Regions from separate parts of the Fictibacillus sp. B-59209 genome, predicted to be linked through region 3. Evidence: predicted binding sites of a transcription regulator. Region 3 holds the regulator's gene; each other region holds the start of a gene.
What was found. The regulator Rex, encoded in region 3, represses fermentation and respiration genes when NADH is low (regulators of the CRP and FNR family bind a similar motif). The targets are predictions, from matches to a motif close to TTGTGAAATATTTCACAA.
Positions count from the first base shown of each region.

Region 1: hcp (hydroxylamine reductase) is a predicted target of Rex. The motif match lies at 933-950, and genes of this name have one in related genera.
Region 2: qoxA (cytochrome aa3 quinol oxidase subunit II) is a predicted target of Rex. The motif match lies at 3,270-3,287, and genes of this name have one in related genera.

Region 1 is NZ_JARMMC010000004.1:14,064-18,335, forward strand. It holds gene P4361_RS01985 (ABC transporter permease subunit) at 1-602, shown strand, start outside; gene hcp (hydroxylamine reductase) at 1,087-2,373, shown strand; gene P4361_RS01995 (nucleotide pyrophosphohydrolase) at 2,551-2,844, opposite strand; gene P4361_RS02000 (class I SAM-dependent rRNA methyltransferase) at 2,962-4,155, shown strand.
Region 2 is NZ_JARMMC010000013.1:3,940-8,211, reverse strand. It holds gene P4361_RS08610 (DEAD/DEAH box helicase) at 1-508, shown strand, start outside; gene P4361_RS08605 (response regulator transcription factor) at 532-1,206, shown strand; gene P4361_RS08600 (HAMP domain-containing sensor histidine kinase) at 1,206-2,456, shown strand; gene P4361_RS08595 (DUF2231 domain-containing protein) at 2,544-2,990, shown strand; gene qoxA (cytochrome aa3 quinol oxidase subunit II) at 3,349-4,272, shown strand, end outside.
Region 3 is NZ_JARMMC010000011.1:4,987-13,840, reverse strand. It holds gene P4361_RS08005 (DUF4305 domain-containing protein) at 1-144, shown strand, start outside; gene solA (N-methyl-L-tryptophan oxidase) at 187-1,320, opposite strand; gene tatC (twin-arginine translocase subunit TatC) at 1,502-2,272, opposite strand; gene P4361_RS07990 (twin-arginine translocase TatA/TatE family subunit) at 2,290-2,481, opposite strand; gene P4361_RS07985 (redox-sensing transcriptional repressor Rex) at 2,515-3,162, opposite strand; gene moaC (cyclic pyranopterin monophosphate synthase MoaC) at 3,212-3,700, opposite strand; gene P4361_RS07975 (ABC-F family ATP-binding cassette domain-containing protein) at 3,931-5,868, shown strand; gene tsaD (tRNA (adenosine(37)-N6)-threonylcarbamoyltransferase complex transferase subunit TsaD) at 6,175-7,191, opposite strand; gene rimI (ribosomal protein S18-alanine N-acetyltransferase) at 7,191-7,640, opposite strand; gene tsaB (tRNA (adenosine(37)-N6)-threonylcarbamoyltransferase complex dimerization subunit type 1 TsaB) at 7,650-8,342, opposite strand; gene tsaE (tRNA (adenosine(37)-N6)-threonylcarbamoyltransferase complex ATPase subunit type 1 TsaE) at 8,339-8,794, opposite strand; gene thiL (thiamine-phosphate kinase) at 8,804-8,854, opposite strand, start outside.

The DNA.
Region 1 (4,272 bases), on a different contig from region 3:
TATCAACCTCCATGGGATTTTACGGCATGCTGTTTTCGTATCTTGTCTTGATGGCAACTATCCATGCCGTCATGCTCGGCGCCAATATTATCGCAAAAGAAGAGCGTGACAAGACGTCAGAGTTTCTGATGGTCAAACCAGTATCCCGAACAAAAATTATTTCATCGAAGCTTGCAGCATCCATTGTACTGCTTGTGATCTTCAATCTCGTAACCTATGCTTTTTCGATTGCGATGGTGATGCACTATGACGCCGCAGCAGATACAAGTGAGATTGGGAAATTGATGGCTGGATTGTTTTTGCTGCAGCTCTTATTCCTGGCGATCGGAATGGCCATCGCATCGGTCAGCAAACGGCCGAAGTTGGCTACGTCCATTGCTACAGGCATCCTTCTCGTCACGTATATTCTGTCTATCGTCATTGAACTGAACGACAAGCTGGAAGCTCTTAAATACATTACGCCGTTTAAATACTTTGAGGCGAAGAACCTGATAGAGAATAACGGATTTGATGGTGTGTTTGTCGTACTGTCGGCTGTGATTATTGTGACAGGAATTATGCTCACGTATGTTTCTTATCGAAAGAGAGATTTAAGGATTTAAATAAAATGCGTATTAAGAGACTCCTGAAAATGGGGCCTCTTTTTTGGTGGTAAAAAATCTTTTTATTCTAGCAAACGCTTGTTCATTCCAAACAACTCTAGCAATCTCGTAACCTTTGTTGCATGGGAGTGGTTGATTTCCGTTTCAGGCTGCTCGCTTTCCGCGGGGCGAAGCTTAAGCCTTACCGGCGCCAGCACCTACCTTCTCGACGCATGCGCCTGTGGGTCTCACCTGTCCCGCTTCCCCCGCATGACAAGGAAGGCTTCGGCAGCGTTATATCGCACGAAGAAAATGTGAAATTCATTTTCGAGGAGTCTCGCACCTTTCACCTTGTGATAATAGTCACAGATATCAACCCTTTTAAGCGATAGTATTAATTTGTAATCTCGAAGTTTCCCCTAAGCAATCAAAACGTATAAAAACTGTTTAGATTAAGACCAAATTATAAAAAACAAAAACAGATTTTTAAAAAGGGATGAAAAAAATGTTTTGTTATCAATGTGAGCAAACTCCAACTGGCGGCTGTAAAACCATAGGTGTATGTGGAAAAGATGAAAATATTGCCAGTTTACAAGATACTATCATATTTGGCTTAAAAGGAATTGCTGCTTACCGGACGCACGCAAATCAATTAGGGTACACGGATCCCTTCGTTGATGCGACCACTCATGAAGCGTTATATATGACGCTTACAAACTCGAACTTTAATGTACAGGAACATATTGATATGGCAATGAAAGTTGGGAAAGCGGCTGTTCGGGTAATGGAGTTGTTGGACAAAGCACATACAGATCGTTTAGGAATTCCTGAACCGATTAAAATATCGCAAAATAAGATAGAAGGAAATGCCATTGTAGTAACTGGTCATAATTTATTTGCATTGGAACACCTTTTAAAGCAAACAGAAGGAAAAGGGATAAATATTTATACTCACTCTGAAATGCTGCCGGCACACGGTTATCCAAAACTTAAAAAGTATTCGCACTTAAAAGGAAATATCGGTAAAGCCTGGTATGATCAACGCCGCTTGTTTGAAAAGTTTCCGGGTGCCATTTTAGCAACGACCAACTGTGTGATGCCGATTAAAGGAACGTATGCCGACAGAATGTTCTCCTATGAAGTGGCCGGCTTAGAGCATGTTCAAAAAATTGAAAATGATGATTTTACTCCATTAATTCAGCGATCGTTGGAGCTTCCTGAGGTGAATATTGAATCTGACGAAACATTACTTACAGGGTTCCACCATCAAACTGTCATTGGTATAGCTCCTGAAATCATCCAAGCGGTAAAGGATAAAAAGATTAAACGTTTCTTTGTCATTGCCGGTTGTGACGCACCTGGAAAGGGTGGGGAATACTATCGAAAACTAGCCACATCCCTGCCACCGGAAACGGTTATTTTAACCACTTCATGTGGCAAATTCCGTTTCAATGATGTAGATTACGGAGACGTACCCGGAACGAACATTCCACGCTATATCGACCTTGGCCAATGCAATAACTCCGTTTCAACTGTAAAAATTGCACTAGCTCTGGCCGATGCATTCGATTGTGAAGTAAACGAACTCCCAGTTAGCATTGTTCTTTCTTGGTTTGAACAAAAAGCGGTTGCCATTCTACTCGGATTGTTCAGTCTTGGCATCCAAGACATTCGTATCGGACCCAAACCACCTGAGTTTATCTCACAGGGAGTAATGCAAGTATTACAAGACACCTTTAATCTAAAGCTCATTGGGGATGTCGAGGAAGATATGAATGCCATGCTTTTTTAATGTCAGTGTATAGGAATCCTAAACATTTGTTTAGAAGGAGTCAGGCTCCAAGAAATCACAATTTAACAAACCTAAGCCCGAGGAGATCCCTCGGGCTTATTATCTGCCGGTGGCTCCAGCCCTTCCTGTCACTTTTGGTTCTTACGGCGGCAGTTTTGGAGATTACCCATGGGGCGTTTATTTTACTGGATACTTTACCGCGTTCTTCTCCATCTTGTTACGTACAATCTCGTTTACATCCACATCAAGCCTGTCCGCCAGCTGAAGGGAGTAGATGATTACGTCAGCCAATTCATCTTTAATGTCTTCCAGGTTCTCATCAACCGCTTCCTGGCTTTCTTTCCACTGAAAGTTTTCCAGCAGTTCAGCCGCCTCCAGTGAAATAGAAAGGGCAAGGTCTTTTGGATTATGATGAGGGCCCCAATTTCGTTCGTCCCGGAATTTTCGGATTTCATCTATTAAATGCTGCATGATATCGTTGGCTCCTTTATAGGTATTAATGATTTCTTTTACGATAAGTATTATAATGACAGAACGTGAAGAAGAATTATAATGATTTGATAAAATTTGATCAATGAATTGGGTGGAATGATGAGTACAGCTCGTGTAAAAATAAAATCTTCCGATAAGAGCATCAAAGGCGGATCGCCCCTGATCGTAAGCGATGCCGTCTCTTACGTGGACAAAGGTCTGGCAGAAGGGACAATCATTGAGGTTATTGATGAAAGCGGCAAATTTATCGGCAATGGCTATTATGGCAAGCAGAATAAAGGACTGGGATGGATTTTAACCCGCAAGCCGCAGGAAAACATCGACCAGGCTTTTTTTGAAAAGAAAATAAAGGCGGCCATCGAAAGCCGGCAGAGGTTGTTTGATAATCCGCTGACCACAGCATTCAGGGTGTTTAACGGTGAAGGTGACGGCATCGGCGGTGTCACGATGGATTATTTTGACGGCTATTACGTCATCAACTGGTACAGCGAGGGTATTTATCAATTTAAAGAATTCGTCCTTAAGTCGCTTAGAAACCTGACAGACTTTAAAGGGATCTATGAGAAGAAGCGGTTTGCTGAAAAAGGAACGTACATTGAGGACGATGATTTCATCGAAGGAGAACGAGCTCAGTTTCCGCTCATCGTTCAGGAAAACGGCATTTATTTTGCTACATACTTAAATGAAAGTGCGATGGTCGGTGTTTTCCTGGATCAACGAGAAGTCCGGAAAGCCATCCGGGACAAGTATTCAGAAGGCAAAAGGGTATTGAACACCTTTTCGTATACCGGTGCTTTTTCTGTGGCAGCCGCATTAGGCGGAGCCGTGAAAACGACGAGCGTGGATCTGGCCAACCGAAGCCGAAGCAAGACGCAGGAACAGTTCAGCATCAACGGAATCGATTACGAGTCACAAGACATCATCGTCGAGGACGTATTTAACTATTTCAAATATGCGGTTAGAAAAAAGCTGCTGTTTGATCTGGTGATCCTTGATCCGCCGAGCTTTGCGCGATCCAAGAAACATACGTTCAGCGCAGGAAAGGATTATCCGGCTCTGCTGGAACAGGCCATTGCCATCACCGAAAAGAATGGTGTGATAGTGGCTTCGTCCAATTGCAGCACCTTTGGCATGAGCAAGTTCAAAGGCTTTATTGAAAAAGCGTTCCGCCAGACCGGCGGCAAGTATAAAATCCTTGAAGAACACAGTCTGCCTGAAGACTTTAAGACAATTAAAGAGTTTAAAGAAGGGGATTATCTTAAAGTCGTTATTCTAAAAAAACTGGCATAATATAAAAGGGGCTGTCCTGAAAGTCAAAAATTGACCTTCAGGCAGCTCCTTTTTCGCGCAAAAAATCTTCAATGAAAAGTTGATTATAGTGGAAGGTGCGAGATCCTCGAAAATGAA
Region 2 (4,272 bases), on a different contig from region 3:
TCCGTATCTTGCTATTATTTTTTGCCGGACGAAGCGTCGGGTAAGCAAATTGAATGAAGCTTTGAAGGAAGCGGGATATCAGGCAGACGAACTGCATGGCGATCTCACCCAGGCTAAACGGGAAGCGGTAATGCATGCCTTCCGGCAGGGAGAAATCCGCTACCTGATCGCTACAGATGTTGCGGCAAGGGGCCTGGATGTTGAAGGTGTGACCCATGTCATCAATTACGATATTCCTCAAGATACAGAAAGTTATATCCACCGTATCGGACGAACGGGACGAGCCGGCAGCAAAGGGCTTGCCGTAACGATGGTTGCGGCAAAAGACCGCAATTATTTAGAGTTGATTGAAAAAGGAATTAAGCAGAAGATACAAAAACAGCGGCTGGAAATACCGAAAAAAAAGAAGGAGGGAAGCCGCTCTGAAACGAATGACAAGATGCAGAGCCGCCGTGCGGGTGCAAGACAGCAGTATCAGAAAAGCAGCAGAAAGCCACGGAGGCGCTGACAACCGTACAGGAGAAGGATCGCATGAAAATTTTACTGGCTGAAGACGATCGCCGTCTCGCACGGTTAATCATGAGGATGCTGGAAAACGAAGGGTACAGGTTGGTTCTGTGTGAAGATGGTGACACGGCATTTGATCGTGCGCTTGAAGAACCGTTTGATATCATAATCCTCGATTGGATGCTGCCAAAAAAAGAAGGTGTCTCTGTCAGCAGGGAGCTCCGGAAAGAAGGCTATCAGGGGGCCATTCTGATGCTGACGGCAAGGGATCAAGTGGATGACCTTGTTCAAGGATTTGATGCGGGGGTCGATGATTACCTTTCCAAGCCGTTTGAATTCAAAGAGCTTTTTGCGCGGATTACGGCTTTAGGGCGAAGAAGAAGTTTTTTATATGAAGATAACTGGGTGATGATCGGTGACCTGCAGCTTGATGTACAGCACCATATGCTTAAACGGGGCGATGAAGAAATTCAGCTGACGCCAAAAGAATTTCAGCTGCTCGTCCTGTTTGCCCGCCATAAGAATCAGGTGCTGACAAGGGAAAGCATCCTTCAGCATGTGTGGGGAGCGGACAGCGATGTGACGATGAACACGCTTGAAGCCTTCATTAAACTGCTGAGGAAAAAGCTGGATCCATCTGGAGAGAAAAAATACATTCAGACCGTCCGAGGCATCGGGTATCGAATGGAGAAAGAATAATGCTGAATCATCTTAGAAAGAAACTCACATGGAACTACAGCAGCTGGTTTTTTGTAACTCTCCTTATCGTCTTGGCCGTTCTTTATTTATTGGTAAAAAGCATGCTGTTTGAGACAGCAAATGAAGACATTCAGGACATCCTGCACTATGAACTGGCGAAATACAAGGATCAGGACGATACTCTTGAAAGAAAAGAGACCTCGCGATCGCTGTATTTTACTGAAACCGTGCAAAAGTTTCCTCATAGAGCAGCCGTACAGCCAAAAGGCAAGGAAGCCCAAGCTTTTCGCGCATTTGTCCGAGGTCAGAAGTGCTGCCGCTCAGAAGGGCAGTTAGAGAGCTTAAGCATGCATTCGAGGGACGAGATGCACATCATTTATGCCAGTGCTCGCATCGACAAAAATACCATGCTTTTTGTAGGAAAGAATATTAGCAGCATTCATGAAAAAATTGAGCATTGGTTCTTTTCCCTTGCCTTAATCGGGCTGGCCGCATTAATTATTTCCGTTATTATGGGAGATCGGCTGGCAAGAAAAGCGATGAAGCCGATCATTCAGAATATTGAAGGAAAAAAAAAGTTTATTGCTGACGCTTCCCATGAACTTCGAACGCCTATCAGTATTTTTTCTGCCTCTCTTGAGGTTTTGGAACAGGAAGAAAAAGATAAACTTTCACCTTTTTCTCAGGAAACGTTGAATGAATTGAAGGATGAGATCCGCCATATGAACGGGCTTGTCGCCAATCTACTTACACTGGCTAAAGAGGATGCAGGGCAAACTAAGATGAACAAGGCATCCTTTTCGTTTGCAGATCTGGCTGAAAAGGTCATCCATCAGTATGAGCGGCTGCATGAGGGTAAAAGGCTGTTTGTCTTAAATATGCCTGATGACAAAATCCTGGTAGAGGCTGACCGGGTAAGAATAAAAGAACTGCTTCATATCCTCCTTGATAATGCCTCCAAATATTCAGATCCAGAGTCTTCTATATACATGACGGTTGAGAAGGAAGAAGGAAGAATCCTGAGCTTTACGGTTGAAGATAAAGGAGCAGGAATTCCAACAGAAGAAATTCCTTATCTTTTTGACCGTTTTTACCGGGTGGAGAAAGGGCGTTCCCGGCAGGCTGGGGGTGCGGGTCTTGGATTGTCCATTGCAAAGGTGATAACAGACCTTCATCATGGGACGATTGGGGCTGAAAGCGAGCTGGGAAAAGGTACGGCATTTACAGTGAAGCTGCCTATTTTATCGTAAAACTTTTGAGGAACTTCCGTTTTTTCAGCTAAAATTCAGTTTCTACTTTTATCATTAGTTTACGAATACTAAAAGGAGCTGACCAGTATGTTATCTACACCGCTTCATCCTGTGCTTGTACATTTTCCGATTGCGCTGCTGATCATTGGAGTTTTGGCGCAGATTATTGCGATATGGAAGAAACCATTTTTTGATCAAATGGCGCTGTACTTGTTTTCTTCAGGTTTTGTTATGGGAATTGTAGCCTACATTTCCGGTGACGGAGCTGAACACTTCCTAAGAAAACAGGTAGGGCACAGCATCGAGAGTGGCGTTCAACCGCATGAGACGTATGCGCTCATCACCCTTTTCATATTTGGGGCAGTTATACTGCTTAAATTGCTCCATCGCTTTCGCCTGATTCCGCCACTAATGCCGATCGTGCTTATTCTCTCTCTTGCAGGAGCAGTAACGCTTTCGATTACAGGCCATTATGGAGGAAAGATGGTCTATCATCCGGAATCGATAAAAACAACGTCGAACCATGAAGAATAAACGTTCCATGTGAAACATTTGTCATGATTTTAATTTAATCTTTAAACTTTGTTTAAGCTGTCCTTTTAAAGGAAATAAAGAATTTAGAACGGTAAAAAAGTCGCCGAACAGGCGGCTTTTTCATTTCGTACAGGGATAAATCGTGAAATGGAAGAGCAAGAAGTAAATTCCAAAAATATGAACATTCTTTGATAAATATGTGATAAACTAGTGAAATTTACATGAAGAACTTATGACAGTTCATAAAAGATGGTCTATTTTTGGGGGAAATTTGTTATTATGTGAACGAAAGCACAAACTTAGTAAGTTTACAGTGAGAAATCTCACATATATGTTTACAGGAAGGAAGGTGGGCCTAGTGTTTAAGCGGTTAAGACCGTTTTTTGCGTTAGGACTTATGCTGTCCGTATTTTTCTTGGGCGGTTGCAGCAATTATATAGTTCTAGATCCGAAAGGACCTGTTGCGGCTCAGCAGAAGGATCTTATTCTTTATTCTATAGGATTCATGGCACTTATTCTACTTGTAGTGTATATCCTGCTCACGGTGATTGTTGTTAAATACCGTGAAAACAGAAAAGATATGTCCAACTGGGAACCTGAACAAGAGGGAAGCAAGAAATTAGAGATACTCTGGACGGTTATCCCGATTCTTATTACAATCGCTTTGTCTATTCCGACGATTAAGACCATTTATGATCTTGAGAAACCGCCGCAGGCTTCTGCGCACCAAGAACCGATCGTCATTACGGCGACGGCAGTTGACTGGAAATGGATTTTCTCTTATCCGGAGCAAGGCATTGAAACCGTCAACTACATTAATATCCCGGAAGACCGGACGGTGGAATTCAAGCTGACTTCAGCAGATTCCATGTCGTCATTCTGGGTTCCTGCACTTGGGGGTCAAAAGTACGCGATGCCAGGTATGGAAACAACGCTTTATCTGCAGGCGGATCATAAAGGCAAATTTGCAGGTCGAAATGCAAACTATAATGGTGAAGGATTCACCCACCAGATTTTTGATGTGAATTCTGTTTCACAGACTGATTTTGACAAATGGGCAAAAGATACGAAGAGCAAGGCGCCTGAGTTGTCTAAAAAGCAGTATGATCAGTTAATGCTTCAAGGCGAAGCCAAGAAGATGACATTCTCATCCACACATTTAAAATGGGTAGATCACGCTAAAGATAGAGACTATGCAGTGAAGACCCGTGAACGCTTAGGAGTAGTTCCGCAAAACCCGCACGGTTCAAAAGCGAAAGATGCGAACAAGCCGGAACAAGAC
Region 3 (8,854 bases):
ACCTGGCTCGCCATTCATTATTCCAATGAATACGGCGTCACCGGGATCTGGACCCTGGTTACCATGCTTGTGGCTACCTTCGATTTTGCCAACGCGATCAAGTACTACAGGCTGCACCGCCACATTAAAAAATACAAAAAGTAACACAAAAAACCGGTCCTCTTTTAAAGGAACCGGCTTTTTTATTTACTTCTTTTCAAATCGGCGGATGGAAAATGAAGAAATATCTTGTTCACTCTTTCCCGCTATGATTAATTCACTTAAAACCCGGCCTACTGCAGAGCTGAATTTAAAACCATGTCCTGAAAAGCCTGAAGCAATGGCCACGTTCGGATGGTTCGGATGTAAATCGACGATGAATTTTTCATCTGGCGTCATGGTGTACATACAGGTTTTACCGTATTTCAACGGCCCGCTTTTTGGCATATAGCGGTTCAAAAAACCAACGAGATCGGATTCATCTTCCTCTTGTTCACCAAAAAGCGCTAATGCCTCATCCGGATTGATTCGGTCGCCTCCATCATGCCGCCCCGTCTTTAGCCCCGAACCGTTGATGCTTGGGAAGCCGTAATAAAGACCTTGAGGTGTATCTACAGCAAAGGATGGAAAGGATTGGGAGTTATACAATTCTTCATGGGCATCGAACCAGGCAAATGTTTTTCTCACCGGTGTAAGAGGAAGATTCAGCTTTAGCTTGGCAAGGAGAGGCCCAGACCACGCTCCTGCCGAAACAACCAGGGCATCTGAAGAAAATATCTGTTCCTCCGTCCTAACAGTTACTTTCTCGCCGTATATATATACTTCTTTAACCTTTTGATTGGTCAGAACCTCTGCTCCGTACTTTTCTGCAAGCTCTCGATAAGCTTCGATACATTCCTCGCATTTTAGCACTCCGGACGTTGGCTCATAGCATCCTATATAGTTTTCAGGCAATGTCATTCCCGGCCACCGCTCGTTCACTTCATGCGAAGACAACACTTCAAGAGGCAGAGAATAAGTCTTTGAACTGGAGATAATATTCTGAACGAATTTGGATTGATGATCCCCGGCATTCAAGACGCCTGTTTGAAGAAACAGCTCTTTGCCTGTCTCTTTCTCCAGGTCTCTCCACAACTCCCGTGCTTTCAGAACGAACGGAACATACTCTTCTCCCTCTGCGTACGCATACCTTATCATTCTTGTATCCCCGTGGTGGCTGCCTTTGTTGTGCGGTGGATCATATGAATCTAACAATAAGGTTCTTTTTCCGCTCTTCGATAAAAAAGATCCTGCCGCCATTCCCATAGAACCGGCTCCAATGACAATAACATCATAGTGCATGATTTATTACCTCCATATAGAAAAGCGCAAGCGCCCTGCTAAAGTCCGACAAGCGCTGGAGCTCTTACACAGCAACACGCTTTTTGTGTTGTGAAGTAAGAGTGAAGCGACCTCGAGGACTTGGACGCTGGAGCTAGACATTACATCTATGCAAAGCTTTCTAGTAAAAAAACACACCTCATTAATCGAGATGTGTCTTTTCCAATTCAAGATCAAGCATAGCCTCATCTTCTGCCTTCAGCCGCTTTTTATAGGCATTGGCCGAAATTAAAATACTGATCTCATACAGAATGATGAGCGGAACGGTGATGGTCAAGTGTGAAATCAGTTCTGGAGGACTGATCAGACCTGCCACAACGATAATTCCAAAATAAGCGAATCTCCTGATCTTTCGTAAAAAATGAGGAGTAACAAGCCCAAGCCTTGTTAAGAACATGACAAGGACCGGAAACTGAAACAACAAACCAAACGGCAGTATTAAACTGAACAAAAATGAAAAATACTCGTTAATCCCATATTCCCCTTCGACATTCAGCGAATTCGCAATGTTCGACATGAAATGAACGACGAGCGGAAACAGAATGAAGTAGCCGAAGCTCAGTCCGGCTGCAAACAGCAGAAAGGAAATCGGAATGTAAGAGAGTGTTACTTTTCTTTCATTTTCAAAAAGACCGGGGCTGATAAAAGCCCATATTTGATAGAGCGCCACCGGCAGGGATAGCAAAAGCGCAATAATAAAAGCAAAATCTATATATACCTTCAGAGGATCGGTAAGATTAAACGCGTTCATCTGGATGTCTTTTGCTACATTGTCACTTTGCAAATAAACAATGACGGGCTTGGCAAAAAAGAGACCCACAACCATAAAGAGAAAAAAGAAAACGGCCGTAATGACGATACGGTTTCTCAATTCACCCAAATGGTCGTAGACCGGCATGTTTTTATCTGTCATTTTGTTCATCCTAACTGCTACTTCTGTTCGTTTTGGAGAGACTCTTTTTCTTTCTTGTCGTTATCATGATCATCCATGAGTCCCTGTGTCGCATTTTTAAATTCTCTTAACGTTTTTCCTGCTGCCCGTCCAAGTTCCGGAAGCTTTTTCGGTCCAAATACGACTAATGCGGCCGCGGCGATAAACACTGCACTACCTGCTCCAATCATTCCAGACACCTCCTTTACTGCAAAATGGAAAATCTATAAATCAACTGATGGGTAATGTTTCATAAAATAAATCAAAGACTGCAATTCCACTGCTAAATCAATATGATGCACCCTGATCTCGGCCGGCAGTGTCAGGCGCGCAGGTGTAAAGTTCAAGATGCCTTTGATCCCAGCCCGAACGAGCTGGTCGGCAATAAACTGGGCAGAGCCCACTGGAACGGTCAGGATGGCGACTTCTACATCACTTTCCTGAAGCTCCGCTACTATGTTGTCGATGGAATGGATCGGAACTCCAGCTACTTCTTTTCCTACCTTGGCCGGATCCACGTCAAAAGCGACCTGGATGACTGTATTATTGTTTTTTATAAAGTTATAGTGCAAGAAAGCGGTCCCTAAATTTCCAACGCCAATCAAAGCAACATTTGTTACTTCATCCTGGTTAAGCGTTTTCCGGAAAAAAGATAAAAGATAGTTTACGTTGTAGCCGTAACCCTTTTTCCCGAGAGCACCGAAGTAGGAAAAATCCCTTCTGATCGTTGCTGAGTCTACTTTTACTGCTTCGCTAAGCTCTGCAGAAGATACCCGCTGCTTTCCTGAAATGGAAAGGTTTTTTAGAAAACGGTAATAAAGCGGAAGCCTCTTGGCAGTTGCCTGCGGTATTTTTATCTGTTCCTGATTCATATTAGAGCCCTCCACTATCAGAAAGCTTATCTACAGTTTACCATATTTTTTAAGTGGTACGTTGAAAATCCCCGTTTTTTCCGCCGGTTTTGCTCTGCAAAAAGGTTGGTCCAATGATCATTCCCTTATCCACGGCCTTGCACATGTCATAAACGGTTAACGCTGCGGCACTTGCTGCAGTCAAAGCTTCCATTTCAACACCGGTATTGCCTTTTGTTTTCACGGCTGCTTCAATATGCAGCCTGTACTGTTCTTTATTTTCTTCTTCCCATTGAAACGTAATATCTACACCCGTCAGGGACAGAGGATGGCACATTGGAATCCAGTCGGATGTTTTTTTCGCTGCCATAATGCCTGCGACCTGCGCAACGGCAAGGACATCGCCTTTACGAAACGAGCCTTCTGATATTTTTGTGTAGATTTCCTTGTTAACAGCGATTGAGCTTCTGGCTGCAGCTGTACGGACCGTCGCATCCTTTTCGGAGATGTCTACCATTTTCGCTCTTCCTTGTTCGTTAAAATGCGTAAAAGATTCCATAACCTTCTCCTTCTTCCTAGAATATACACTATCTTTGAAATCTATGGCGGATGATTTGCACTTTAATTCTAACGAAATGTTGAACATTGATTAGTTGCTCCGCTTCGCTTATGTAAGCTACACTAAGAGTAGACAGAATTCAGCAATACAGGCTAATCGAGCAGCATCTCATATCGCATTCAGTCTGTGAACCTTGTTATTCGTCGATAGGAATTTGAGGTGACTATACATTGATTATTTTGCAAGTGAATGACTTAACAAAATCATTTGGGGCTGACCCTATTTTATCGAATATTAAGCTGGAAGTCCAAACCCGCGACAGAATCGCGCTTGTCGGAAGAAATGGAGCAGGCAAATCCACGCTTTTAAAAATCATTACCGGTGACATGTCCTACGATTCAGGACAGCTGATCATGCCAAAAGGCGTCCGAGCCGGTTATCTAGCCCAGGACACTGGCCTTGAATCCGAACTGTCCATCTGGGATGAGATGATCAGCGTATTCGAGCCGCTTCGGAAGATGGAAAAGCAGCTGCGCAGCATGGAGAGCCGAATGGGCGAACCTGCGCTGACCGCAGATGAAGCAGCCTACAATAAACTGCTAAAAGAGTATGATGAACTGCAGATTCAGTTCAAGGAAGCAGGCGGCTATCAATACGAATCGGACATCCGCACGGTACTTCACGGCTTTCAATTCAGCGGGTTTGACCCGTCAACTCCCGTGCAGACATTAAGCGGAGGGCAGAAAACACGCCTTGCGCTGGCTAAACTGCTCCTTACAAAGCCAGACCTTTTAATACTGGACGAGCCGACCAACCACCTGGACATTGAAACACTCTCATGGCTTGAGCAATATTTGCAGTCCTATCCCGGCGCGATCCTGCTCGTCTCGCATGACCGCTACTTCCTGGATAAAATCGTGACGACGGTCTATGAGATCTCCCGCCATCGCTCTTCCAAGTTTAAAGGCAACTACACGCAGTATCTGGAACAAAAAGCAGAACGCCTTGCACTGGATATGAAAGCCTATGAGAAGCAACAGGATGAGATCGTCAAGCTTCAGGATTTTGTTCAAAAAAACCTCGTCCGGGCCTCTACCACTAAACGTGCACAGAGCCGCAGAAAGCAGCTTGAGAAAATGGAAGTCATGGACAAGCCGCTTGGTGATGAAAAGTCCGCTTCCTTCTTGTTCGATATAGAACGCCAAAGCGGCAATGACGTATTAAAGCTTGAACAGGTCGCTACCGGTTATGAGGACGGTGTGCCGCTCATCACTAACATTGACTATCATGTTTCCCGCCAGGACAGCGTCGCGCTTGTTGGACCAAACGGCATCGGAAAGTCCACTCTTTTAAAGGCCATCTTAAAACAGCTGCCTTTATTGGAAGGAAACATCGCTTACGGCGCAAATGTGAAAATCGGCCATTATGAACAAGAGCAGGCGAACCTCAGCTCCAATAAAACTTTGCTGAACGAACTCTGGGACGAGTATCCGGACAAAACGGAAAAAGAAATCCGAACCGTTCTAGGCAACTTTCTGTTCAGCGGGGATGACGTACTCAAGTATGTCAATGAGCTGAGCGGCGGCCAAAAAGCCCGGCTTGCTCTGGCTAAACTGATGATGCAAAAAGCCAACCTCCTGTTATTGGACGAACCGACAAACCATCTGGATCTCGACAGCAAAGAAGTTCTTGAACAGGCACTCATCAATTTTCCCGGTACTATAGTTTTCGTTTCTCATGACCGTTATTTTATCAATCGGATTGCTACCAAGGTCGCTGAGCTTTCACGGACGAAAATTACAAATTATCTCGGTGACTATGATTATTATATTGCGAAAAAAACCGAGACGCGAGAACGTGAAGAACTAAAAAACAAAAGTCTCCCTTCCTCCCCGCAAGCGGATGAACCCGCCTCAGCCGGAGCGTATAAACAGGACAAGGCGGCTAAACGCGAGGACCGAAAGCGGCAGAGGAGAATTGAAGAAATAGAGACCCTCTTGGAGAAGCTTGAAACCGAGCAGGCTGTTCATGAAGAAGCGTTATGTGATCCCGCCGTTTACCAGGATTATGAGAAAACGCAGGAACATAATGAAAAGATCGAACAGATCAAAGCAGAAACTGAGCATCTTTTGGAAGAATGGGAACTGCTCCAGCTCGAAGAAGAATAATGATTCACAACAGCGGTGCCAGGCACCGTTGTTTTTATTTTGCGATAATTCACAGTATCCACAAGGTTATGCACAGCTTTTATAGATAATAACTCTTTCATCAACATAGTTATACACATTATCCACAGTTTCATAAAATGTTATCCACATTATTTTATGCACAGGCATAGAAAGCAGTTTTATTGCTTTTTTTTCATTTATTCACATTATCCCCTGTCTTGTGGATAACTTTGTCCACATCTCTCTAAAGCACTAAAATGCCTCAACAAAAAAAATCCCTTCTCACATGTAGAAGGGATTCTTACGTTATTGTGCCTCTAAATCGAGACCTGGTACACCATTGAGTGCCCAGTCTGCTCTTTTTCCTTTTTGATAGGCAATACTGCCGGCTGCTGCGATCATAGCAGCATTATCTGTGCATAAGTTGAGTGGAGGAATAATGAGCTCATATGGAAGATCGCTGAACTTAGCTTCCAGCGCCGCTCTTAATCCTTTATTCGCTGCTACACCGCCTGCTAAGAGCACCTGTTTCACATGATGCTCACGCGCAGCACGTGCGGTTTTTTCTACAAGCACATCAATGACCGATGCCTGAAAGCTCGCCGCCAGATCTTCAGGCTTAATGATCTCTCCGCGCTGCGCCGCATTGTGGACGGTATTGATAACAGCTGACTTTAAGCCGCTGAAGCTAAAATCATAAGAGTCTGCTTCCAGCCAGGCACGGGGCAGGTTAAGGACGGGTTCTCCATCCTGCGCAAGCCGATCAATGTGCGGTCCTCCCGGATACGGAAGGTTCAAGGTACGCGCTACTTTGTCATAGGCCTCTCCAGCTGCGTCATCTCTCGTCTCACCGATCACTTCAAACGAGCCATGCTCCTTCATCAGAACAAGCTCAGTATGGCCCCCGGAAACAACAAGAGCAAGCAGCGGGAACTCCATCTCAGTGATCAGCCGGTTGGCATAGATATGCCCGGCGATATGATGAACCGGTACGAGCGGAAGATCATGGGCAAATGCCAAGGCTTTCGCCGCATTCACACCGATCAAAAGCGCCCCCACGAGTCCTGGTCCCTCTGTAACGGCAACCGCCGACACGTCTTCCATTGTAATTCCCGCATTCTGAAGCGCTTCTTCCATCACTACTGTAATCTGTTCAACATGATGGCGTGATGCCACTTCAGGCACGACTCCGCCAAAACGCTTATGGCTTTCAATTTGTGAAGCGACTACATTTGCCATAATTTCTGTTCCATTTTTCACGAGCGCGACCGCTGTTTCATCACAGCTCGTTTCAATCGCCAGTATAATTTCATCCTGTTTCATCAAAGCATCACCCACATCACTAAAGCGTCTTCCCCATTATCGCTGTAATAATTTTTTCTGATACCGCCACCCTGAAAACCAAGCTTGCGGTATAAATTTTGTGCTACATAGTTGCTGACCCTGACTTCAAGGCTGAGCCTTGCTGAACCATAACGCTTCGCCAGTATCATCGCCTGCTTCATGATTGCTTCCCCAAGCTTCTTGCCTCTGTATTCAGGGCGGATCGCCACATTTGTAATATGGGCATCATCTATAATGACCCAAACACCGCAGTACCCAACAATTTTCCCATCCGTCTCTAGTAAAAGGTAGTAGGCAAACTGATTATGGACAATCTCATTATAAAAAGCTTCCTGTGTCCAAGGCAGAGTAAAGGAAGCGTGTTCGATTTCAATGATATCCTGCAGGTCATTGACAGTCGCCAACCTGTATGTGTATGTCTCCTCCATGGTCTGCACCTACTTCTTCTGTGCCGCCAGCCAATTCACTTCTGCTTCTGCAAGCTGAAGGTAGCTGGGAACAAAATGATGGACAGATTCTGGTTCCTTCCCCATGCCGATTCGTGCCAGTTCAGACGGGCGCGGGTTATGATCAGCTGACGTACCGAACACAGCCTGATCACCGAGCTCTTCTAGAATACTTTCTTTATGCAGCTCTAAATCGTTTCCCAAAAACAGTACCGGTTTCTCCAGGCTTTTCAATTCTTCAAGCCAATTGGTCCTCAATGCAAGCCGGTCCTCTTTTACCGCTTGAAAGCTGCCTTCTTCACAGCCATACAAGCCTGTATATAGCTGGGTCCTCCTGGCGTCAAACAACGGGCAGACATAGCCATTGAAGTATTTTCCGTTTTGAGCCAAGACCTCAAGACTGGAAACACCTGCGAGCTCCTTTTTCAGCGCCCAGGCCAGCGTTTTCGCGATTGTTACCCCGATTCTTACTCCTGTATACGATCCCGGCCCTTTCGCCGTAATGATCCGGTCCAGATCGGCTGGCTTCATATTCATTTCCTTCAATAAATCATGAATCGCCGGCATAACCCGGATGGAGTGATTCTTTTTCAAGTTCGTCGTATAATCCCCAATGACTTTCTCTCCATCAACCACAGCAATACCCATGACGAGGTTCGATGTATCTATGGCTAAGGCCTTCATTTTCCTAACTCCTTACATATCGTAATAAATCGTTCGCCTGCAGGGTGAAATTTCAATTCCCTTTTTTCGTCTCCCGTGCGGTGGATCTCAATATTCAGCCGGTCTTCCGGAAGCCGGTCAGCAATGAACTGTGCCCATTCCACCACCGTTACTCCTTCACCTTCAAAATATTCCTCAAATCCCAAATCTTCATCGCTGTCTTCCAAACGATATACATCCATATGATAAAAAGGCAGACGCCCCTTATATTCTTTAATGATGGTGAATGTCGGTGAATTGACCACCCGCTTTACACCCAGACCCTTGGCAAGACCTTTTGTGAATGTCGTTTTACCTGCACCAAGATCTCCTTCAAGAGTAAGCACATCCCCCGGCCCAAGCAAGGTTCCAAGCTTCTCAGCAAGCTCACTCGTTTCTTCAGGAGAAGCTGTTGTTATTAAAAGTTGTTCCATACTTGCACCTCAATCAGAAAAATGGTTATATCCCGCTTTCGACAGTTTTTCAACCGAAGT